Regions from separate parts of the Comamonas resistens genome, predicted to be linked through region 2. Evidence: predicted binding sites of a transcription regulator. Region 2 holds the regulator's gene; each other region holds the start of a gene.
What was found. Region 2 encodes FNR, which switches genes on or off when oxygen is low (the NO sensors DNR and NnrR bind a similar motif). Its sites were predicted from a motif close to TTGATNNNNATCAA; they were not measured.
Positions count from the first base shown of each region.

Region 1: the regulator FNR is predicted to act here: its motif matches at 4,621-4,634, upstream of adhP (alcohol dehydrogenase AdhP).
Region 3: the regulator FNR is predicted to act here: its motif matches at 2,521-2,534, upstream of QMY55_RS01340 (hemerythrin domain-containing protein).

Region 1 covers NZ_CP125947.1:4,534,601-4,542,218, reverse strand. Annotated here, with positions in the region: gene QMY55_RS21120 (dihydroneopterin aldolase) at 1-186, opposite strand, end outside; gene QMY55_RS21115 (SDR family oxidoreductase) at 215-1,000, opposite strand; gene QMY55_RS21110 (class I SAM-dependent methyltransferase) at 1,010-2,125, shown strand; gene QMY55_RS21105 (hypothetical protein) at 2,148-2,549, shown strand; gene QMY55_RS21100 (DUF2905 domain-containing protein) at 2,589-2,789, shown strand; gene trxC (thioredoxin TrxC) at 2,901-3,335, shown strand; gene adhP (alcohol dehydrogenase AdhP) at 3,405-4,439, opposite strand; gene QMY55_RS21085 (multifunctional CCA addition/repair protein) at 4,741-5,994, opposite strand; gene QMY55_RS21080 (hypothetical protein) at 6,041-6,904, shown strand; gene QMY55_RS21075 (glutathione S-transferase family protein) at 6,922-7,605, opposite strand.
Region 2 covers NZ_CP125947.1:2,114,773-2,122,390, forward strand. Annotated here, with positions in the region: gene ccoP (cytochrome-c oxidase, cbb3-type subunit III) at 1-264, shown strand, start outside; gene ccoG (cytochrome c oxidase accessory protein CcoG) at 348-1,790, shown strand; gene QMY55_RS09920 (FixH family protein) at 1,890-2,204, shown strand; gene QMY55_RS09925 (hypothetical protein) at 2,480-2,743, shown strand; gene fnr (fumarate/nitrate reduction transcriptional regulator Fnr) at 2,806-3,528, opposite strand; gene hemN (oxygen-independent coproporphyrinogen III oxidase) at 3,796-5,178, shown strand; gene QMY55_RS09940 (sulfite exporter TauE/SafE family protein) at 5,182-5,895, shown strand; gene QMY55_RS09945 (HD-GYP domain-containing protein) at 5,983-7,230, shown strand; gene QMY55_RS09950 (sensor domain-containing protein) at 7,284-7,618, shown strand, end outside.
Region 3 covers NZ_CP125947.1:303,697-311,314, reverse strand. Annotated here, with positions in the region: gene QMY55_RS01355 (hypothetical protein) at 1-176, shown strand, start outside; gene QMY55_RS01350 (dienelactone hydrolase family protein) at 257-952, opposite strand; gene QMY55_RS01345 (MarC family protein) at 1,195-1,839, shown strand; gene QMY55_RS01340 (hemerythrin domain-containing protein) at 1,960-2,457, opposite strand; gene QMY55_RS01335 (ABC-type transport auxiliary lipoprotein family protein) at 2,620-3,297, opposite strand; gene QMY55_RS01330 (MlaD family protein) at 3,326-4,279, opposite strand; gene QMY55_RS01325 (ABC transporter ATP-binding protein) at 4,279-5,139, opposite strand; gene QMY55_RS01320 (MlaE family ABC transporter permease) at 5,259-6,386, opposite strand; gene QMY55_RS01315 (GMC family oxidoreductase) at 6,676-7,618, shown strand, end outside.

The DNA of each region.
Region 1 (7,618 bases), 2.4 Mb from region 2:
CTTGCGGTAGTCCAGCACATGAAGAATGTCATCGTCGTGTGGCGCCAGGGGCTGGGTGCCCAGGCTGAGTTCAGCATCCACCTGGATGGGCTGGGGTGCATTCTTCTCGTGCGAGAGAATGCCCAGGCTTGCGTCGAAACGCAGGCCGGTAAGCGTCAATATCTGTTGTCCGGTAGCGGAGGTCATGGCATGCGGTGAGGCGCCTGGAGGGCGCTCACATCATCGAAAAATCGCGCTCGAAGCGCTGTAAGTGCTGGCCGCCATCGACCAGCAGGGTGGTTCCTGTCATCGCCCGGTTCTCCAGCGCGAAGCACACGGCGGAGGCAATGTCCTCGGGGCTGGAGGAGCGGCCCAGCGGGCTCATGGCGTGCAGGGTCTCGAATTTTTCCTGGCTCAGCATATGGCTGGTCAGTGTGAGGCCCGGGGCCACGCCCACCACACGCACGCGCGGCGCCAGGGCCAGGGCCAAAATGGTGTTGGCCGCTTCCAGAGCGGCTTTGGAAAGGGTGTAGCTCAGGAAGTCGGGGTTCTGGTTCCAGAGCTTCTGGTCCAGCACATTGACCACGGCGCCCTGGGCGGACTCGTCGCCCGCCGCCACGCGTTCCTGCACATGGGCGTGCAGCGCCTGGGACAGCAGGATGGGCGCGCCCGTATTGCTGCGCAGATGTGCCTCCAGTGCCACATAGCTGAAGCTCTGGGCATCGTCATGCTCGAACAGCGAGGCGTTGTTCACCAGCGCATCAAGGCGGCCAAAGCGCTCGACCACACGAGGCACCAGCGAGCGTACCGACTCCTCGTCAAAGAAATCCGCATCAAAAGCCGCGCTATCGCCGGATAGGTTTGCGCATTCAGCTACGGTTTGCATAGCGTCATCTTGCGAATCACGGTAATGCACGGCCACTTGCCATCCCGCGCGGGCGAGAGCCAGGGCCATGTCACGACCCAGGCGACGGGCAGAACCGGTCACCAATACTGTGCGTAGTCGGGTGGGTGAGGACATTCGTGGAAAATGCGGGTTGTGACGACAGAACCCTCAAGTTTAACGAGCGCCTTGCAATCGCGCATTGCCAAGGAAATTGCCGCCGTGGGCGGCTGGCTGCCCTTCGACCGATTCATGGAGCTGGCGCTCTATGCACCGGGATTGGGCTATTACGCCAATGAAACGGCCAAGTTCGGCACCATGCCGGAGTCGGGCAGCGACTTTGTGACGGCGCCGGAGATTTCGCCTATTTTTGGTCAATTGGTGGCGTCCCAGTTGCGCGAAGCGCTACAAAAAACGAAGACCCAGGACCTGTGGGAATTCGGTGCCGGAACCGGTGCGCTGGCGCTGCAGATTCTGGACGAGCTGGCCGCGCAGAACGCTCTGCCGCGCAGCTACACCATCGTCGATCTGTCCGGCACGCTGCGCGCGCGCCAGAAGCTGGCGCTGGCCAAATACGAGCATCTGGTGCGCTGGGTGGACATGCTGCCCGAATCCATGGAAGGCGTGATCATCGGCAACGAGGTGCTGGATGCCATGCCCGTGCAGCTGCTGCAGCGCACCCAGGGCCTGTGGTTCGAGCGCGGCGTGGCGATGAATGGCGATGAATTTGCCTGGGAGGATCGCCCCAGCGAGCTGCGCCCGCCGGTGGATATCGGCGGCCCGCATGACTTTCTGACCGAAATCCACCGTCAGGGCGAGGCCTTTATCCACACCCTGGGCGAGCGCCTGACCCGGGGTGCTGCTTTTTTCATCGACTACGGCTTTGGCGAGAGCGAGTACTACCACGAGCAGCGCCATATGGGGACCCTGGTCTGCCACTACCAGCATCAGGTGGACAACGATCCGCTGGTGCAGGTCGGTCTCAAGGACATCACGGCCCACGTCAATTTCACGGGCACGGCCGTGGCCGCGCAGGATGCCGGCTTTGAAGTGCTGGGCTATACCAGCCAGGCCCACTTTCTCATCAACTGCGGGTTGGCACCCAAGCTCGATGCGGCCGGTATCAAGGCCAGGTCCATGGCCTCCAAGCTGGTCATGGAGCATGAGATGGGCGAGCTGTTCAAGGTCATAGGCCTGTCCAAGGGCGTGGAGCCCTGGTTGCCGCTGGGCTTTGTGCAGGGCGACCGCACGCACAGACTGTGATCGCACCATGGATGCCCGGCCCATGGCGATGAATCCACCACTGTCGCGCTGGCTGCTGTCCGTGGGTGTGGACGCGCTGCTGCTGGCGCTGCTCTGGTGGGAACATCTTTACCCCAGAAGTGAGGCGTTCGAGCTGGGGGCCTTGCTGGTGCTGGTCGTCACCGTGAATGCCTGGGTGCGGCTGCTGCGTCAGCTCTGGCTGGCCCGGAAGGTGCGCAAGGTGTTCGGCAATGCCATCGACCATCTGCGCCCGGCACCACTGTGCCCGGCCTACCGGCTGGTCAGCGGTCTCGGTGATGTGCTGATTGTTGGCAGTCTGTGTGCGATGGGGAAGTTCGTGCTGGCCGGCGCTTACGGCCTTGCGGCATTGATCGTGATACTGAGCCAACGTTGGCTTGCCCGTCCTCCTGCCGCACATCCATGACGCAGGGCACGGGAACATTGAGCTTTTACACTTGGCACCATGATTCGCTGGTTGATCGTTATATTTCTGGCCCTGTTGCTCATCAATGGCCTGCACTCCTGGCTGCAGCGCATTGGTCTGGGCCGTCTGCCCGGCGATTTACGCTTTAGGCTCTTCGGGCGCGAGTTCTTTCTGCCCATTGCCAGCACGGTGGTGCTGAGTCTGGTGGCGGCGCTGATTGCGCGTTTTGTGAAGCTCTAGCTCAGGCCCACGCGCTTCTGACGACTTGAATCCCGGCGAATTGGCTGCAAGTACAGCGACGAGTCAGAAGAGGGCGAACGCGCCCTGCTGACATCCCAAGAAAGGTTGTCCATGTCCGAATCCCTTCACTACGTCTGCCCCCATTGCCACACCACCAATCGCATTGCCAAGGAGCAGCTGGGCAACCAGCCCGATTGCGGCAGCTGTCATCAGCCTTTGGTCACGGGCGAGCCCGTGGCGCTGGATAACGACAGCTTTGCCAAGCACATTGGTCGCAGCCAACTGCCCGTGGTGGTGGACTTCTGGGCGCCCTGGTGCGGCCCTTGCCGCATGATGGCCCCGGCCTTTGCCCAGGCCGCGCAGCAACTGGCGGGACAGGCTCAGCTGGCCAAGCTCGATACCGAGGCTTATCCACAGGCCGCCGCGCCATTTGGCATTCGCAGCATTCCGACCATGGTGGTCTTCAAGGAAGGCAAGGAGCTGGCGCGTATCTCCGGTGCACTGCCCGCGGGCGAGATCGTGCGCTGGGTGCAGTCGGTGCGCTGAGCGGATTGAGTCCCGGCTTCAAGTCTGCTCACCAAGGCCAGGCCTCTGGTGACCCGGCGCAAGCCCTGCCTAAGCGGCGATGTCCAGCACCACGCGGCCTTCGATCTTGCCTGCGTGCATGCGGGCAAAGATGTCGTTGATGTTTTCCAGCTTGTCGGTGGACACGGTGGCCCGGACCTTGCCCTGAGCGGCAAAGTCCAGCGACTCCTGCAGGTCCAGGCGCGTGCCGACGATGGAGCCGCGTACCGTGATGCCCTTGAGCACCATGGAGAAGATCGGCAGCGGAAAGTCGCCCGGCGGCAGTCCGTTGAGCGAAATCGTGCCGCCGCGACGCACCATGCCCAGAGCCTGCTCGAAAGCCTTGGGTGACACGGCCGTGACCAGCACGCCATGGGCGCCTTCGATCTCTTTTTGCAGATAGGCCGCCGGGTCGGTAGTCATGGCGTTGACGGTGACGGTGGCGCCCAGCCGGCGCGCCAGGGCGAGCTTGCTGTCGTCAATGTCGACCGCCGCGACATTGAAGCCCATGGCCTTAGCATATTGCACGGCCATATGGCCCAGGCCGCCGATGCCGGAAATCACCACCCAGTCGCCGGGCTTGGCGTCGGTGACCTTCAGCCCTTTGTACACCGTGACCCCGGCGCAGAGCACGGGGGCAACGTCGATAAAGCTCACGTTGGACGGCAGATGGCCCACATAGTTGGGGTCGGCCAGCGCGTAGTCGGCAAAGCCGCCGTTGACCGAATAGCCGGTATTGGTCTGGGATTCACACAAGGTTTCCCAGCCGCCTATGCAGTGGCGGCAGAAGCCGCAGGCGCTGTGCAGCCAGGGCACGCCCACGCGATCGCCTTCCTTGACATGCTTGACGTTCTTGCCCACCGCAGCCACATGGCCCACACCCTCATGGCCGGGAATGAACGGCGGCTGGGGTTTGACAGGCCAGTCGCCTTCGGCTGCATGCAGATCGGTATGGCAGACGCCGGAAGCAGCGATCTTGACCAGAATCTGATCGTCTGCCGGGCGGGGCACCGGCATTTCTTCGATCGTGAGCGGCTTCCCGAAGGAGCGCACCACGGCGGCTTTCATGGTCTGGGGTAAAGACATCAGAGCACCTCTTTGAAGTGGAAGGCAAGGTCCTGGCCTGTAGGTCGGAACCTGCCCGTCAAAGAACCATGCCGATATGGCATGGGTGTTGCACGCAGGCCGGGTGACCAAGTGCCATGGTCCTGGCGGGGAGAGCCGCCAGGACCGTTTCCTACTGTGCAATGGATGCCGCATGCTTTCCTTGATGCAGCTCAAGGTGAGCTCATCAGGGCCCGCTACCGGGGTGCTGCGGCGGTCGATGATTCGAAAGACCTGCTCGGGCCCCGGTACAGCGGCTGGCGCAATGGCTGGTATCTGCTGGCTAGGCGCTGGCTTCGAGATGGGCCGCAATCGCCTGCTCGCGTGCCTTGCTCACGGCGTCGCCAATGGCCTTGCCTTTGAGCCCGCTTCTCGCCGCTGCCTGGGCGACGGGGCCGGTTTCCACGGCCAGGGCGGCTTGCAGCGCATCGCTCAGGCGCTGGCGTTGAGGGTAGGCCGATTCCTCGAAGCCCAGACGTCCGCGTGCATCGCATTCGCAGGCCTGCAGGGCCTGCTCGAAGCGCTCGGGCTTGCGCACGGCATCGCAGCGCTCCAGCAGGCGCAGCAGGGCGGCAGGCTTCAGATCGCCGCTGCGGTGGATATTGCCGTGCTCGCGCGCCACGACTTCGGCCAGTTCCTTGCAGTCGTTGGGCACGCGCCAGCGTTCGCAGACCTGCAGCAGCAGGCTCACGCTGCGCCGTTCATGGTCGATATGGCGGGGCAGTACATCGGCAGGCGTTGTGCCCTTGCCAAAGTCGTGACACAGGCAGGCAAAGCGCACGGGCAGCGGGGCCTGCAGCCGGGCCGACATGTCCAGCACCATCATGGCGTGTATGCCGGTGTCGACTTCGGGGTGGTACTCGGCGCGCTGGGGCACGCCCCAGAGTCTGTCGAGCTCGGGCAGCAGCCGGGCCAGTGCACCGCAGTCACGCAGGATGTTGAACATGCGCGAGGGCTGCTCTTCCATCAGTCCGCGGCTGATTTCCTGCCAGATGCGCTCGGGCACCAGGGCGTCGATTTCGCCGGCCGCCACCATTTCGTGCATGAGGTCCATGGTCTCGGGTGCCACGGAGAAATCGGTGAAACGCGCGGCAAACCGCGCCAGACGCAGTATGCGCACCGGGTCTTCGCGGAAGGCCTCAGTGACATGGCGCAGCACCTTGTCCCGCAGATCCTGCTGGCCGTTATAGGGGTCAAAAAGCTCGTTGGTCTTTGTCCAGTCAGCGGGGCCAGCTATGGCATTGATAGTGAGGTCGCGCCTGGCCAGGTCTTCTTCCAGCGTCACGTCAGCGGCGGTGTGCACCACAAAGCCGCGGTAGCCCATGCCGTTCTTGCGCTCGGTGCGCGCCAGTGCATATTCCTCATGGGTCTGGGGGTGCAGAAAGACCGGAAAGTCACGTCCCACGGGCACAAAGCCGCGCGCAGTCATCTGCTCCGGCGTGGCGCCGACCACCACCCAGTCCGTGTCGTTGACGGGCAGGCCCAGCAACTGATCGCGCACCGCGCCGCCTACCTTGAAAACCTTGAATTCACTCATATTGCAATGGTAGTTGCGAGATCACTTGGTTTTGTATCATCGTTCAATGAGTAACGAAGAAGAACCAGACTATGCAGAGCCTCAAAGGCAGGTACAGCGCTGGATGGGGCGGTGCCTGATTTCATTGCAACAATCGGAGCGAATGCTCAAGGCGCTATTGGTGGACTCGCAGATTTCTGCCCGAATGCCTGTTGCAACAGGTGAGCAGCCTCATATAACTCGTGCATATGAGCAGGAAAAAGTCGCTTCTAAGACTCTTGGTGGTTTGGTGAGCTTGTTTTGCAGCGATGTTGTTAGTGTCGCGAGAACACCTGTTTCAGATGAAAAAGTGCTAGAGGAGTCTGTGCGGCAGATGACTTTCGACGTTCGCTTTTCTATGACGCTGGATAAGTTTGAACATGAGAAGTTGGTGGCTTCGATGCGAGAAATGGTGCAAATGCGAAACGATCTGGTTCACCATTTGATTGAGCGCTTCGACTTCTTTTCCTTGGGTGGCTGTTTGGAGGCGCTGGCTTATTTGCAGCAATGTTATGCGCGCGCAGAAATTTTTCGAGAAACGCTGAAGAGCGTGGGTGAGGGCATGCTGGCATCCGGACAGTACTTTCGGGAGATGCTGGGCTCTGAGGCGTTTCAAAAATTCTTGACGACAGGCAAAGTGCCCTTGCAAGGCTCCTCAATGATGGACGCAATGCAGATCGCGTTTGCGGCCTGCGGAGGGCTGGATTCTGGCTCTGTTCCTTTGAATGCTTTGACGGATTGGCTGGAAAGGCACAGGCCCGAGGAAAGCTATGAAGCATATGGCCGTGTGAGCTGGGCGCAGCTTATTCATGAATCAAAGTCTTACTGCATCCAGCGTACGGATGGGGCAGGTAACAAGATTACTGCGCAGGTGGTTCGAGTTGCATCGTAAGTCTTGTCCTAGCGTATTCAGCGATGCTGGCGATAGGGCTCCTCGAACTGCAGAAAGTCCTGCTCGGCCAGCGCCGCCTGAATCCATTCCTGGGTCGAGGGCAGTTGCGTGACGCGCTGCACATAGTCGCGCACGACGGTCGAGGTCGGCAGGCCGTAGCTGTTGAGGCGCATGCAGACCGGCGCAAAGAATGCATCGGCGATGCTGAACTGGCCGAACAGCATGGGGCCGCTGGCGGCCGTGAGCAGCGGCGTCCAGAGCTCTTCAAGCTGCTGGACATCGCTGCGCAGATCGGCATGCTCGGCCCAGAGCCGGGCCCCGGTCTCCTGCAACTGGGCTTCGATATTCATGGGGCAGAAGCTGCGCAGCGCGCCAAAGCCGCTATGCATCTGCGCCACCAGGCTGCGCGCGTGGGCGCGCTGGGCTACGGTCTGCGGCCACAGATGCTTGTCGGGAAAGCGCTCGGCCAGATATTCGCAGATGGCCAGGCTGTCCCAGATGACCAGACTCTCATCGGCCAGCAGCGGAACCTTGCCAGTGGGGGCGAGGGCCAGCGTCTGCAGCTTGAAGCTGGAGTTGGGGGCAAAGCTGTCGAAGCGCAGTGTGACCTCTTCGAAGCTGATGCCGCTTTGGCGCATCAGCACCCAGGGGCGCATGGACCAGGACGAGTAATTCTTGTTGCCGATATAGAGCTTGAGCATGGTGGACCTTTGC
Region 2 (7,618 bases):
GTCAAGGCGTCTCTGGGCAAGTCCAAGTTCGTGGCTTGCGCAGCCTGCCACGGCATGGACGGCAAGGGCAACCAGGCCATGGGTGCACCCAACCTGACCGACGATGTGTGGCTGCATGGCTGGGGTGAGCAAGCCATCATGAACATCGTCAACAACGGCAAGCACAATGAAATGCCGGCCCAGAAGGAAAAATTGACAGAGGCGCAAATCGCCGTACTGGCTTCCTATGTGTGGAGTCTCTCCAACACACAGACCCAGAAATGATTTGAGTGAAAAAGCGGTGCTTTGCGGCACCGCTTTTTTCGCATTGGATATTTCAGTAATTACAAAAATATGAAGGAACTGCGATGACCGGCGAGCCAGGCAAACCGCGCAAGATCATCCCGATCACACCCGAGCCCAAGGACGGCAGTCCTGACTACGTGCCTTTGTTTGCTTCCGAGCAAAAGGTCTACTCTCGGTCCATCCGTGGCGTGTTCGCGCGCTGGCGATGGATCATGGTGTTTCTCACGCAGCTGTTCTTCTACGGTATGCCCTGGCTGCAGTGGGGCGAGCGCCAGATGCTGCTCTTCGATCTTGAAGCGCGTCGCTTTTACCTGTTCGGGCTGGTGCTTTACCCGCAGGATTTCATTTATCTGACCGGTCTTCTCATCATCAGCGCGTTGGCGCTTTTCCTGTTTACGGCGGTCGCAGGGCGTTTGTGGTGCGGTTTCTCCTGTCCGCAGACCGTTTATACCGAGATTTTTGTCTGGATCGAGAGCAAGGTCGAAGGCGATCGCAGTGCCCGTATGCGCATCGACAAGGGCGGCTGGACTTTCGAGAAGATCTGGAAGAAGTCGCTCAAGCAGTTCCTCTGGATCGCCTTGTCCCTGTGGACCGGTTTCACCTTCGTGGGCTATTTCGTGCCCATCCGTGAACTGGGTGTCGAGTTGCTGGCCCTGAGTGGCAACTGGCAGATTTTCTGGGTGCTGTTCTATGGTTTTGCCACCTATGGCAATGCCGGCTATATGCGCGAGCAGGTCTGCAAATACATGTGCCCTTATGCACGTTTTCAAAGCGCCATGTTCGACAAGGACACCATGATCGTCAGCTACGACGCAGAGCGCGGCGAGGGGCGCGGTCCGCGCAAGAAGGGCAGTGACTACAAGGCCGAAGGTCTGGGCGACTGCATCGACTGCAAGCTCTGCGTGCAGGTCTGTCCCGTGGGTATCGACATCCGCAACGGGCTGCAGTACGAGTGCATTGGCTGCGGCTTGTGCATAGACGCCTGCAACTCCGTGATGGACAAGATGGAGTATCCACGCGGCCTGATCCGCCTGACCACGCAGAATGCCGTGTCCAAGGCATGGAAGCATGCGCAGATGATTCGCCGCATCTTCCGTCCGCGTGTGCTGATCTATACCTCGGTGCTGGTGGCACTCAGTGCCGCCATGATTGCCAGCCTGGCGATGCGTGAACCCGTGAAGGTGGACGTCATCCGTGACCGGGCGGCGCTGTCGCGCATCGTGGCCGGAGGCAAGCTGGAGAACGTTTACCGCCTGCAGATCATGAATGCCACGGAGACCGAGCAGAACTACCGCATCAGCGCCGTGGGCCTGGATCATCTGGAGGTGGCTTCCGAGCAGGAAGTGACCGTAGGCCCAGCGGAGACACGTGGCATTGCCGTGCGTCTGCAGATTCCCTATGGCTCGGCCGATCCTGGTTCGCACACCATCCATTTCAATCTGGATGCCGTGCAGGCCCAAGGTGGGCGCGTGTCCGAGAAGGCTGTTTTCCTGGTGCCGCGCTAGACGGCAAGGTTATCGACTATCCGCAACAATAGCTTGGCTGGCGCTGCGCATCTGGCGATGCGCCGCACTGGCAAAGTTCCACATTGAAAGAGATCCGCCATGTCGGCAACAACCCCAAGCGCAGCACGTGCGGCAAGCGCAGCCAAACCACAGCATCCCGAGGACGGCAAGCCTTGGTGGAAGTTCGCCCATGTCTGGCTGGTTCTGGCGGGCCCGGCCGTTGTGGTCGTCGCAGGCCTGGTCACGGCCTATATCGCCATGAGCAAGCCTGACCCCGTGATCGACCCCGATTACTATCGTCATGGCATCGAGATCAACCAGCGCATGAGCGAATCACAAAAAAGCCTGGCCCCGGCACTGACCGGGCGCAATCATGCGGCAACGCCTGCACAAGATCACCCTACAGATCGCTGATGCCGGGTTGCAGGGCACAGCACTCCATGAAAAAAGGCCGCCCAGCGGCCTTTTTTCATGGAGCATGCTCTGAAATTCAAAGCGCCTTGCGCAAGTAGAGTCTATGTTTTGCGTAACGACACCTATGAAGTGAAGATTTAATAGGCGCTGGCTGCTATCAATTAAAGAATTCCCGTGCCTGGGTTTCTCGGTGTTTGCCCGCAAGGGGCTGGTCAGTTCGGCCCGGCAATGTGCAGAATGTCCTCACCGCTCCCCGCAGCCCAAGGAGATTCGTGATGGACACTCAGCGCTGGATGTGGATTGCATGGCCCGCATTTTTGGCCGCCGCAGTCCTGGAAATGGTGGTTTTTGCCTTTGTTGACCCGATGGATGTGCACTGGATGGGGTCGCCACTGGAATGGTCGCGCAGCGCCGTCTATACGGCAGCATTCTTCGCCTTCTGGCTGGTCATGCTGCTTTGCAGTCTGATGACGCGCAGCCTGGCGCGCTCGGCGCAGGATTTGAACAACGGCATCGTCTCCGAGCCTTTGGCCGATTGACAAGCTTTCCAAAAGAACAAGGCCCGCTGTAAGCGGGCTTTGTTCTTTTGAGGGTTAGTAGATCAGCTCTGGCATTGCTGGCTGTTGACAATGCGCTTGAGCGCTTCGGTATCCAGAATGCGCAAGTGGCGCTGCTTGACTTCCACAATGCCTTCTTCGGCGAACTTGGAGAAGGTGCGGCTCACGGTCTCCAGCTTCAGGCCCAGATAGCTGCCGATTTCCTCCCGGGTCATGCGCAGCACCAGTTCCGACTTGGAGAAGCCGCGGGCAGCCAGGCGCTGCACCAGATTCAGCACAAAAGCGGCCAGGCGCTCTTCGGCGCGCATGCTGCCCAGCAGCAGCATCACGCCATGCTCGCGCACGATTTCGCGGCTCATGACCTTGTGCACATGGTTTTGCAGGGCCGTCACCTCGCGCGAGAGCTGCTCGAGCTTGTCAAAAGGCATGACGCAGACTTCGGCATCTTCCAGCGCCACGGCGTCGCAGGTGTGATGGTCGTTGACGATGCCGTCAAGGCCGATGATTTCACCGGCCATCTGAAAGCCGGTGACCTGGTCGCGACCGTCTTCGGTGGCCACGCAGGTCTTGAAGAAGCCGGTTCGGATGGCGTACAGCGAAGTGAATTCCTCGCCGTTGCGGAACAGCAGTCCGCCACGCTTGATCTTGCGGCGCGTGGCGACGATTTCGTCGATGCGCTCCATTTGCTCATCGTCCAGGCCCATGGGCATGCACAGTTCACGCAGATTGCAGTTGGAGCAGGATGCTTTGATGGTCTGAAGATTCATGGCTTGCAGCAGCGGTGCGGACGCACAGGGAGTGAGGCCGCGCCGTTCATTGACCTCTAGGTTGGTAATGAGATGGATCAAATTGTCGCAGCACTTGCCTTGTTATCCCTTGATGTGAATCAAGGACAAGGGGTTTGCCTTGGGGCACAGTGAAGACACTGATTCCAAAAACACGCGCTCGCTGCAACAAGACGGGCATCCGGTCAGGCTGAAGAGAAGCTCGATATCGGTGTCCTCTGCAGTGTGGGTGCACCCTGACTAAGAGCCATGACCGCAGTTACGCCCGAATTGCTAAGCCGTTTTGATATTCCGGGGCCTCGCTACACGTCGTTTCCAACAGCCGACCGTTTTGTTGAGGCTTTCGGCCCTGAGGACTATACCCTGGCACTGCAGCAGCGCAAGGCACATTCGGCTGCCCGCGCGCTGCCGCTGTCCCTTTATGTCCATGTGCCGTTCTGCGAGTCGCTGTGCTACTACTGCGCCTGCAACAAGATCATCACCAAGCATCACGAGAAAGCGGCGCAGTACCTCGACTATCTGCGCCGCGAAGTCGCCATGCATACCGAGCATTGCGGCAAGGGCCAGGTTGTCAGCCAGTTGCACCTGGGCGGCGGCACGCCCACGTTTTTCAACGACGACGAGCTGCGTGCCTTGATGGCGCTGATGCGCGAGCATTTCAAGCTGGACCCCGCGGGTGAATATTCGATTGAGGTGGACCCTCGCACCGTGAGCAACGAGCGTCTGCAGGCGCTGAAGGAAATGGGTTTCAACCGCCTGAGCTTTGGCGTGCAGGATTTCGATCCCGATGTGCAAAAAGCCGTGCATCGCGAGCAACCGGCACAGCAGGTCTTTGCCCTGGTGGAAAAAGCGCGCGAGCTGGGCTTTGTGTCCATCAATGTGGACCTGATCTATGGTCTGCCCAAGCAGACGCCTCAATCGTTTGCGCGTACGCTGGAGCAGGTCAATGCCTTGCGCCCTGACCGCATAGCGCTTTATGCCTATGCCCATCTGCCCGAGCGCTTCAAGCCACAGCGTCGCATTGAGTCTGCTGACCTGCCCATGGGGCAGGACAAGCTCAATATGCTCTCCAGCGCGATCGATGCATTCATGGACGGCGGCTATGTCTATGTGGGCATGGACCACTTTGCGCTGCCCGATGACTCTCTGGCCATTGCCAAGCGCCAGGGGCGTCTGCACCGCAATTTCCAGGGCTACAGTACCCAGCCTGACTGCGATCTGATTGCGCTTGGTGTCTCTGCAATCGGGAAAGTGGGGGCTACCTACAGCCAGAACGTCAAGACGCTGGAAGAGTATTACGACGCTCTGGACAGCGGCCAGTTGCCCGTGCAGCGCGGGTTGGCCTTGTCGCGCGACGACATGGTGCGCCGTGCTGTCATCATGGCGGTGATGTGCCAGGGCGCTGTGCTGTATGAGCCCATGGAACAGGCCTGGCTGATCAACTTCCGTGAATATTTCGCCCCGGAGATGAAGGCGCTGCAAGAGATGCAGGCCAACGGCTTGCTGGTGCTGGAGGAGGAAGGCTTCCATGTCACCGCGCTGGGCTGGTTCTTCGTGCGTGGAGTAGCCATGCTGTTTGATCGTTATTTACAGGCCGACAAGAACCGCACGCGGTTTTCACGCATCATCTAGCGCATGTTGTTTTCGCTGGTTTGGACTGCTTTGATCATGGGGCTCGTGGGTGGGCCCCATTGTCTTGTCATGTGTGCTGCTCCTTGCAGCGTGGTGACGTGCGGCAGTGCCGCCAGCCAGGCTCAGCAGATTGTTGTGCATGGTCTGCGCAAGCGCCAGTGGCTACGCAGCAGCCTGTTTCACCTGGGGCGTGTCGGTGGTTATGCCCTGCTGGGGGCCGTGGCTGCCGTGGCCATGGAAAGCCTTTCCTGGCTGACCAGTCAGACCACAGCATTGCAAAATCTCTGGGCTCTGATGCATGTAGTCGTCATGGCCTGGGGCCTGGCCATGGTGGTGCAGGCCCGCCAGCCGGTCTGGTTGGAGCGTGCCGGCCGTTCTGCCTGGGCCAAGGTTCAGCCCTGGGTCAGCGCACCAGGCGGCAGCCTGGCTGCGGGTTTTGCCTGGGCTCTCATGCCCTGTGGTCTGTTGTATTCGGCCGTGCTGGTGGCTGCGCTCAGCGGCGGTGCCTGGCAAGGTGGTTTGTCCATGGCTGCATTTGCGCTGGGCAGTGGCGTGTGGCTGGTGGGAGGGCCATGGCTGTGGCGTCTGAGCCAGAGCAAGGTGAATGTTCTGCGCGCGCAATGGGGTACGCGCATTGCAGGCCTGATGCTGATCGGCGTGGCAATATGGGCGTTGTGGATGGATTTGGTCTACAAACCGAGTCTTTGGTGCCGATAAGTCGGTCAGGGCGCAAAACTTCCGGTCTCTTTTGTTTGAAGGTTACGGAACTGCGCATAATGCAACATCTTGTATGACTCGCTCAAAGTGAATCGATTCGTCGCTATTGATATCGGACAGCTGCGCATAGGCATGTATGTTCATCTGGGTGTGGGCTGGCTCAGGCACCCGTTTCCCGTCAATAGCTTCAAGATCACGACCCAGGAGCAATTGAAGACCCTGCAGTCCCTGCAACTGGGTCATATCGAGTTCGATCCAGCGCGCAGCGATCCGGAGGTCACGGAAGAACCCGCGGCCGACAAGGTGGAGCCAGAAAATTTCCCGCAAACCTGTTCACTCGAGAATTGGCGCACGGCGATGCAGTCCGTGCAAAAGCGCTTCCAGTCCGCGCTTGCCTGTTTTGATGCCGTCCAGGCCATGGTGCCGGCAGACCTGCCCGCAGCGCGCTCGGGCAGCGATGAAATGGTTGGCGACTATGTGGTGCAGCTTGCCAGCGAGAGCGACATCAGCCTGCATCTGATGTTTGAGGGCGGCCGCAGCTCGGCCAGCGTGCATGGTCTGAACACCGCTGTGATGAGCTTGTTGCTGGGCAAGGCATTGGGCATGCGGGACCAGGCTCTGCAGGATCTGGGCGTGGCGGCTCTGCTGCATGATCTGGGGAAGATCCCGCTCCATATTCCTGCTTCGGATTGTGCCTTGAATCAAATGGCAGCAGGCACCGCCCAGCCCACCTTTCCCTATGTACACCATGTAGGTGAGTCCGTGGCGCTGACGCAGGCCATGGGTTACGCGCCTGCGGTCACCACGGCCATCGCCCAACATCATGAATGGGCCGATGGCAGCGGCTTTCCGCTGGGCCTTCTGGCGGCAGACATGGATATGGGAGGGCAGATACTGGGCCTGGTCAACAATTACGAAAGATTGTGCAATCCTCCAATGGCCCTGGCGGAAACCACGCCACATGAAGCCTTGGCCAGCCTGTATGGTCAATATCGTCATCGCTATGCACCAGAGGTGCTGCGTGCCTTGGTTCAGACACTGGGTGTTTATCCGCCAGGCTCGTGGGTGGAACTCTCGGATGGTAGCCAAGGCCTAGTGGTCTGCGTGAATACGCGGCAGGCTCTCAAGCCCTCGGTACTGGTCTACAAGCCCGAGGTTGCCCAGGACAGCCAGCAGGTGATCGATCTGGCGCAGCAGCTGGAGCTGGGTGTCCGGCGAGGCCTGCACAAGACACAGGTATTGCCCAAGGCTCTGGCAACCCTACAGCCCAACCAGCATTTATGCTATTTCTTTGATAGTTCGGCTGCAACCTCTGCAGAGAAGGTCATACCGTGACAGCGCAGCCGCTTGCCATCTCGCACTGCCTGGACAAGGCCCTGTTCACCGCCATGCTCGACGGGCTGCAAGAAGCCGTGTGGCTGTTGGATGCGCAAACACTGCGGGTCTTGCATGCCAACGCGGAAAGCATGGCATTGACAGGATATGAGGCGCAGACAGCGCTTGGCCTGCATGTAGATGTGTTGTGCGACACCCTGGTGCAGAAGACTTTCTGGCAGGATGCCAGCAACTGGCGCTACGGCGCACGTTTTCTCTCGCAGATTCTGCGCTCCGATGGCTTGTCGTGCGCCGTTGAAATGTCGGTGCGCTGGCTCGATGCTTCGCCGGCGATGCTGTTGCTGTCCATGCTGGACCGAAGTCAGCAACTGGCGCATGAGGTTGAGCT
Region 3 (7,618 bases), 1.8 Mb from region 2:
CTTCGCTGGTGCATTTCAGCAAAAAAGATGGCGCCTGCTCTGTCGCGTTTGACGTCCTGAGCGGCAAGGTGGATTTGTTCATGGAAACAATCGGTGAGAGCTGCCTATGGGTTGGACACAACCCCTCTTCGGGTCGAGCCACTGTCGGGTTTCACTATGCACCCTCTCCCATCTGAACACGGCCTCAGTTATTCGCCTCTTGCTTGACCACTACGGCAGCACATTTCATGCAGCAGCTAGCTACTGCTGATCCGAATCAAGCCTGAAGATGTTCTGCAAAGAAGGCCAGCGTACGTTCGTTGGCCTTCTTTGAAGCCGCCTCGTTGTACGAGCCACGCTGATCGCAGTTGAAGCCATGGTCGGCTTCGTAGATATGGACTTCCACCTTGGGCTGGGCCAGCTTGAAGGCTTCCACGGACTCCAGCGAAATGTAGTGATCCTTGGCACCGAAGTGCGCCAGCACCGGGCACAGCGCCTGACGGCTGGCTTCCAGCTCGCCCGTCATGCCGCCGCCGTAATAGCAGACAGCAGCCGACAACGTGTCCAGATTGCAGGCCGCGCGCCAGGTCATCAGGCCGCCCCAGCAAAAGCCCACCGCGCCCACCTTGCCACCGGGTACCAGCTCGGCTGCATGGGCCACGGCAGCTTCCACATCGCGCAGCACGCCGGGCTCGGGCAAAGCCTCCACGGCCGTCTTGAGGGCAAAGCCCTGCTTCATGTCAGCGTCGGTATAGCCCAGCTCCACATCGGGTTGCACACGCTGGAACGTGGCGGGGGCCACCGCCACATAGCCCTGGGCCGCATAGCGGTCTGCCACCGAGCGGATATGGGAATTCACGCCAAAGATCTCCTGCAACACCACGATGGCGCCACGCGCTGCGCCCTCGGGCTTGGCCACGTATGCGGGGATCTTCGCTCCATCCACGGCGGTCAGTTCAACAAAGCTGCCCATTGTTCTAGCTCCTATTTCTGTTGCACAAGTCGTACACCTGACGGGCGCTACCAGCCTTTGATACGCAAATCACAAGGTGAATGCTGTAATGGCTGAGGCGCCCCGGCAATCCAGCCATTCTTTCACAAGCCATGCAGCCATGAACCTTCGCCCGACCAGACCGATGCACGCAAGCCCAACGTCAGGCCTCCACACCCGCTCCAGCCAAGGCCGCTGATCACTCTTTCCGGAGGCAATCCGCCATGGATCTCAAGCCCCTCATCACCCTGGTGGCCATCATCAATCCGCTGGCCATCGTTCCTTTTTTCATCCACTACACCGCAGGCTTCAGCGCCACCCAACGCTGGCAGACCATTCGCACCGCGGCCATTGCGGCCTTTTGCGTGATTGCCGTCTGCGCCCTGCTGGGGCTGCAGATTCTGCAGTTCTTCAATATCTCGCTGCAAAGCTTTCAGGTCGGAGGCGGCCTGCTGCTGATCAGTGCGATGAACATGCTCAACTCCCGCCCTGCGGAAGAGCGCCCGAACAACGCCACGCTGGAAGCCGGTGTGGAAAAAGCCGCCGAAGGCAACAGCATTGCCGTGGTACCGCTGACCATTCCGTTGCTGACAGGGCCTGCCGCCATGTCCACCGTGGTGATCTATGCGGACCAGGCGCGCAGCATCTGGCAGCATGTGGCGCTGGTCGGCTATGGCGTGGTGGTCGCCTTCGCCATCATGGTATGCTTCTCGCTGGCCGACCCGATTGCCCGCGTTCTGGGCAGAACCGGCATCAATGTGATGACAAGACTCATGGGCCTGATCCTGGCAGCCCTGGCCATCGAGGTGATGACGGGCGGGTTGATCAAGATCTTCCCCATACTGGCTTCGCCTGCGATTTATCCATAACCCCCTGAGCGGCTTTGCCGCTTCCCCCTTTCTCTACGCGCTTCGCGCTAAGGAAGGGGGACGACACCCTCGGTGCGGGACGGCCCTTCCTCGGTGTCCCTGAGATGGGCCGCGCCAGATTTAAGCGATAGCTTCTTCTTTGTCCTCACTTGTGCTGCAAGCACCGCCGCAGCCGGTAATCGGCTCGGCAGGCAAGGCTTCGGACAGCAGGACTTCACCGCTGACCGGGTCAAGGCCCACGCGGCGCATGTGCAGGGCGAGAGCCGCGTCCATATTCTGCGCATGGTGGCTGAACCAGGGCCCGAGCTCTGCGGCCATGTGACGAATCGTGTCCAGATCGCCCTGCGCACCCTTTGCAGCGCCTTCGCGCATGACGGCCAGAACCACCTTGTGCTGCTGGCTGTGGCAATTGCCCGTGGCAAAGCCCGTGGTCTGCATCCAGCGGTCTTCCTGGTCAAAGTGATGCTGGGTGTGCACGATCAGCTCATCCCATAGCGCACACAGCCGCGCATCGTCAGCCGCTTCCACCAGCCCCAGCAGCGCCACAAATTCTTCATGGACCGCATCCATGGCGGGCAGGTCCAGTACCAGAGCAGGCGTCCATTCCAGGCTGGCCATAGCGATTCCTTTGCTTTGCAAGTTGCGGAAGTCCCAGCTTAGAAAGATCGCCGCCCCCAGCCATTGACCCATATCAGCAAAGCTGCGCTGCGATGGCACCGCGAATCGGAGCCCATCAAAAAAAGCCCTGCACTGCAGGGCTTTCAAAGCGGATCGTGACAATCAGCGGCCGTAACGCTGCAGCCAGTTGCTCAGTTGCACGGTCAGCTCGTTCACGCTAGTGGCCATGGCCCGCGCGCCACCCGCGGCATCGGCCGTGGCGGCCGGGGTCTGGGCACTGAACAGTTGCTGCCCCAGCAGCACATTGCCGCCACGGCGATCCTGCGCGATCAGGCTGGCGCGAATCCGCACCACCGCCTGGCTGCTGCTGGCACTGTCGAACACCTGGCTGAACTCCACAATCTCCAGGCGCAGCAACCCCAGAGAACGCGTGTCATTGGGATTGGCGCTGAGATTGTCTTTTTCCGATAGCACCGGGCGCTCAAGCGCCAGGCGGGTGCGCAGGCGCTGCTCCAGCATCTGGGCCGGCGGCAGGCTCCAGCGGGCGCGCTGATAGCTGCGCAGCTCCTGGTTGTCTGCGTAGTTCAGGCGATAGAGCATGGCCGTGGAGTTATCGGCTCCGGCAGGCGTCTGGACTTCGGCCAGCACCAGCGGCGGTGGCGCAACACTGGGTGCGGCTGCCGTGGCCAGGGGCACCGTGGTGTCGGTCAACCCCAGGTCATAGCGGGCGGACTGCACGGGCGGCGTGGGCAAGGCCGAGCAGGCGGCCAGCGCCAGCGCAACCACAGGCAGGGCCGCTGCGCGCAGCAGTCCCGTCGAGAAGTGAAGAGGTAGTGCCATATCGGTTCCTGTGACGTTGTTCGCCAGATCAATGGGCCGCGGCAGGAGCCGCAAACCCGGGCTCGCCCGGGCCGGGCTCTCCGGCACCCGCGCCATAGAGCACGGACTGCGGGTTGTCGCCGATACGGCTGGCCATATTGCTCAGGCTGCGCGAGGCGCGCGAAAAATCATCGGCCGCGCGATTGACGCGTGGCAGAGTGCTGCGACCCAGCGCATCGGCCGCCACGGTCAGCGACTGCGTACCTGCCGCGATCTGTTGCAGCGGGCCGTCAGGCGCGTTGATGCGGCGCACCGTCTGCTGCAGGTCGCCCGCCACGCCCGTGGCCGCGTTGCCGGCCTTGGTCAGCGACTGCAAGGTCTGGTGGGCATCGGCCGTGATCTGGGGAAAACCTGCTGCCGCCTTGTTCATGGTGCCAGCCAGCTCGTTGACACTGCCTGCGGCGGCCGCGATGTTCTGCAGTGCCTCGCTCACGCGCTTCTGGTTGTCCTCATCCAGCATTGCGCTGAGGCGGCGCGAAATCTCGTCCACCCGCTCCAGCAGCACCGGCCCCTGATCGGCCAGCATGTTCAGCGGCGATGACTTCATGGGCATGCGCGGCAAGCCGCTGGGGCCGGGCTTGAGCTGCTGCGGTGTCTTGGAATCATCGTCAAGCTGGATATGCGCCAGCCCCGTCACGCCCTGGTAGCCAAGCTGGGCATAGGTCGCAGGGGTCACGGGCGTGTCCTCGCCCACGGCGATGCGGATCAGCACATTGCCGGGGATCTGCGGATCAAAGCCTATGCGCACCACCTTGCCCACGGGCACGCCCTTGTAGCGCACCGTGGCCTGAGGCTGCAGGCCGCTGACGCCATCCTTGGTGGACATTTCATAGAGCTGGTACTGCCGGTTGTCACGCGTCAGCCAGACGGCCAGCCCTGCCAGCAGGGCTGCGACGACCAGCACGAAAATGCCGGCCGCCATGGCATGGGACTTGTTTTCCATCAGCTTTCCTCTGCGGCAACGCCGCCTTGCACCGGGGCCATGGCACGGCGGCCACGTTCTCCCTGGAAGAAGTGTTCGATAAACGGGTGCTTGACCTGGGCCACATCGCGCGGCGCACCGGTGACCAGCACGCGCTTTTCGGCCAGCACGGCCACGCGGGTGGACAGTGCGAACAGCGTGTCCAGATCATGGGTGACCATGATGACGGTCAGCCCCAGTTCGGCATGAATGTCGCGCAACAGCTCGCAGAACTCGTCCGAGCCCTTGGGATCCAGTCCGGCCGTCGGTTCGTCCAGCAGCAGCAGTGGCGGGTCCATGATGAGTGAGCGCGCCAGCGCCACACGCTTGATCATGCCACCCGACAGGTCGGCAGGCATGCGCGTCGCATGTTCTGGCTTGAGCCCCACCATCTGCAGCTTGACCATGGCCGCGTCGCGGACCACGGCCTGGGGCAGGGTGCCCTGCTCGCGCAGCGCAAACGCGACGTTGTCCAGCACATTGAAGGCCGAATACAGCGCGCCCTGCTGGAACAGCATGCCCACATGGCTGGCCGCCAGCTCGCCGCTGATGACCTCGCGCGAAGGCCGTCCATCGATCGTGACCGTGCCGCGCGAGGGCGAGAGCAGGCCCAGGATCTGGCGCAGCAGCACCGTCTTGCCCGTGCCCGAGCCACCGACCAGGGTCAGGATCTCGCCCGGATAGACATCAAAGTTCAAATCCTGGTGCACGGCAAAGCGGCTCTCGCCCGAGCCGAACTCGGTCCACAAGTCCTTGGCCTGCACCAGAGGCTTCACATCCTGCGGCGGCAGATAGCCACCGACAGCGCCGTCGATCAGGCGGTTTTGCATCACTGCGGCCATACGCGCCCCCCTCTGAAACCGGCGCAGCCCAACACAGTGACGCCGAGCAAGAGCCGCCTCGCGGCGATGGCGTCGTCCCCCTTGGGGGAAGCGGCGAAGCCGCACAGGGGGTATCTCATCTAAAACCCCACATTCCTAAACAAGATCGCAAAAATGGCATCCACGATGATGACCATGGTGATGGACGACACCACCGATGCCGTCGTGCCCTGGCCCAGGCTCTGGGTATTGGGCTCCACCTTCAGACCCCAGTGGCAGCCGATCAGCGCGATCAGCACGCCAAAGACCACGGATTTGCCCATGGCCAGCCCCAGATTGCCGATCTGCACGGCGGAAGGCAGGCTCTGGAAGAAGTAGGAAGGCGTGATGTCCATGGTGACATCCGCCGCCACCATGCCTCCGGCCAAAGCCGCCAGAATGGTCCACAAGGCTACCAGCGGCATGGACACGGCCAGCGCCAGCGCCCGTGGCATGACCAGGCGGTAGCCCTTGGAGATGCCCATGACCTGCATGGCATCGAGTTCCTCGGTCACGCGCATCACGCCGATCTGCGCCGTGATGGCCGAGCCGCTGCGCCCTGCCACCAAAATGGCGGCCAACAGCGGCCCCAGCTCGCGGATCAGCGAGATGCCCAGAATATTGACAATGAAGGACTCGGCACCGAACTGGCGCAGCTGCAGTGCCATCAGATAAGCTAGCACCACGCCGATCAGAAAGCCCACCAGGGCCGTGATGGGCAGGGCCGTGGCGCCCGTGGCATAGAGATGGCCCGAAATATCGCGCCAGGGGCCACGCAGCGGGTTGCGCGCCAGCCGCAGGCAGTCGAGCAGCAACTGCCCCACCAATCCGGTCAGATCCCAGAAATGGCCGCGCGCATTGATGACCAGTTGCCCCAGGTTGTTGACCTGACACATCAGGCCCGAGGGTTCGGGCTTGGGCTCGGGAACATCGCTGAACTTGGCCACGCGCTCCAGCATGGTGCGCTGATTGTCCGTGGTCTTGAGCTGCTCGGGCCAGCGCCGGCCCCACTGTTCCCACAGCAGTTGGGCGCCCACATGGTCCAGCCACTGCAACTGCTGCAGATCCCAGCCGGCAGTTGCGGGCACAGCGCGAATCTGCGGGGCCAGTTGCCGCCAGAGCTTGCGATCCCCCAGCTCTGCGGCACTCCAGCGCCCCTCGGGCACGGCCCATGGCCGACCATCGAGGGTCTGCAGCGGGCATTGAGGATTTGGGTCAGTGCTGGACAAAGAAATTTCCTAGAACAAAGACAGTGGGCAGGCCGCCCAGCATAACGCGGGGCGGCGGCGGCTGGCTGCGCGCCCGCAATGAGGCGGCGTAGGCGCAGGACGCATGCCGATGCCCAAACTTATGCAATTTTTATCAAAAAACAGCTAAACCCCGCAACCATACAGCGCAAGACGCTTCAAAAACAGGAGTACAAGCAGGCTTTCCCTATCGACACCTCCTGACAGCTCCGCACAATCAATTGGCCACCGGCACTGCCGATGGTTTTTTTCCGGCCCTAGATCTCTGCCCATGAGCGACACCACTTTTGACTACATCGTCATCGGCGGCGGCACAGCAGGTTCCTTGCTGTGCAACCGTCTGTCCCGCAATAAAAACCACCGGGTGCTGCTCATCGAGGCCGGTCGCAAGGACGACTATCACTGGATTCACATTCCCGTCGGCTACCTCTACTGCATAGGCAATCCGCGCACCGACTGGCTCTATCAGACCGAGCCCGACCCCGGCCTCAACGGCCGCAGCCTGCGCTATCCGCGCGGCAAGACCCTGGGCGGCTGCTCCAGCATCAACGGCATGATCTACATGCGCGGCCAGGCCCGCGACTATGAGCAATGGGCCCAGCTGACGGGCGACGATACCTGGCGCTGGGATCAGGTGCTGCCCGCGTTTCGCCAGCATGAAGACCACTGGCGGCTGGATGCCGATCAGTTGGCCCAGGTCAGCGAGGAATTCCGCCGCCTGCACGGCAACAAGAGCATTGGCGGCGGCGGTGAGTGGCGCGTGGAGCGCCAGCGCCTGCGCTGGGACATTCTGGACGCTTTTGCTCAGGCCGCACAGCAGGCCGGCATCCCCGCCACCGATGACTTCAATCGGGGTGACAACGAGGGCGTGGGCTATTTCGAGGTCAATCAAAAAGGCGGATGGCGCTGGAACACCGCCAAGGCCTTTTTGCGCCCCACCTGCTATGGCCGCCCCAATTTCGAGATGTGGACCCATGCCCAGGTCAGCCGCCTGTTGCTGCAAGATCTGCCGGGTGGCGGCCAGCGCTGCACCGGGGCCGAGGTCTGGACCGGCAGCGAGATGGTCACCGTCCATGCCGAGCGCGAGGTGCTGCTATGCGCCGGCGCCGTCAACTCGCCGCAGATTCTGCAGCTCTCGGGCATAGGTCCGGGCGAGCTCCTGCAGCGCCACGGCATCGAGGTCAGACGCGATCTGCCCGGTGTGGGCGCCAATC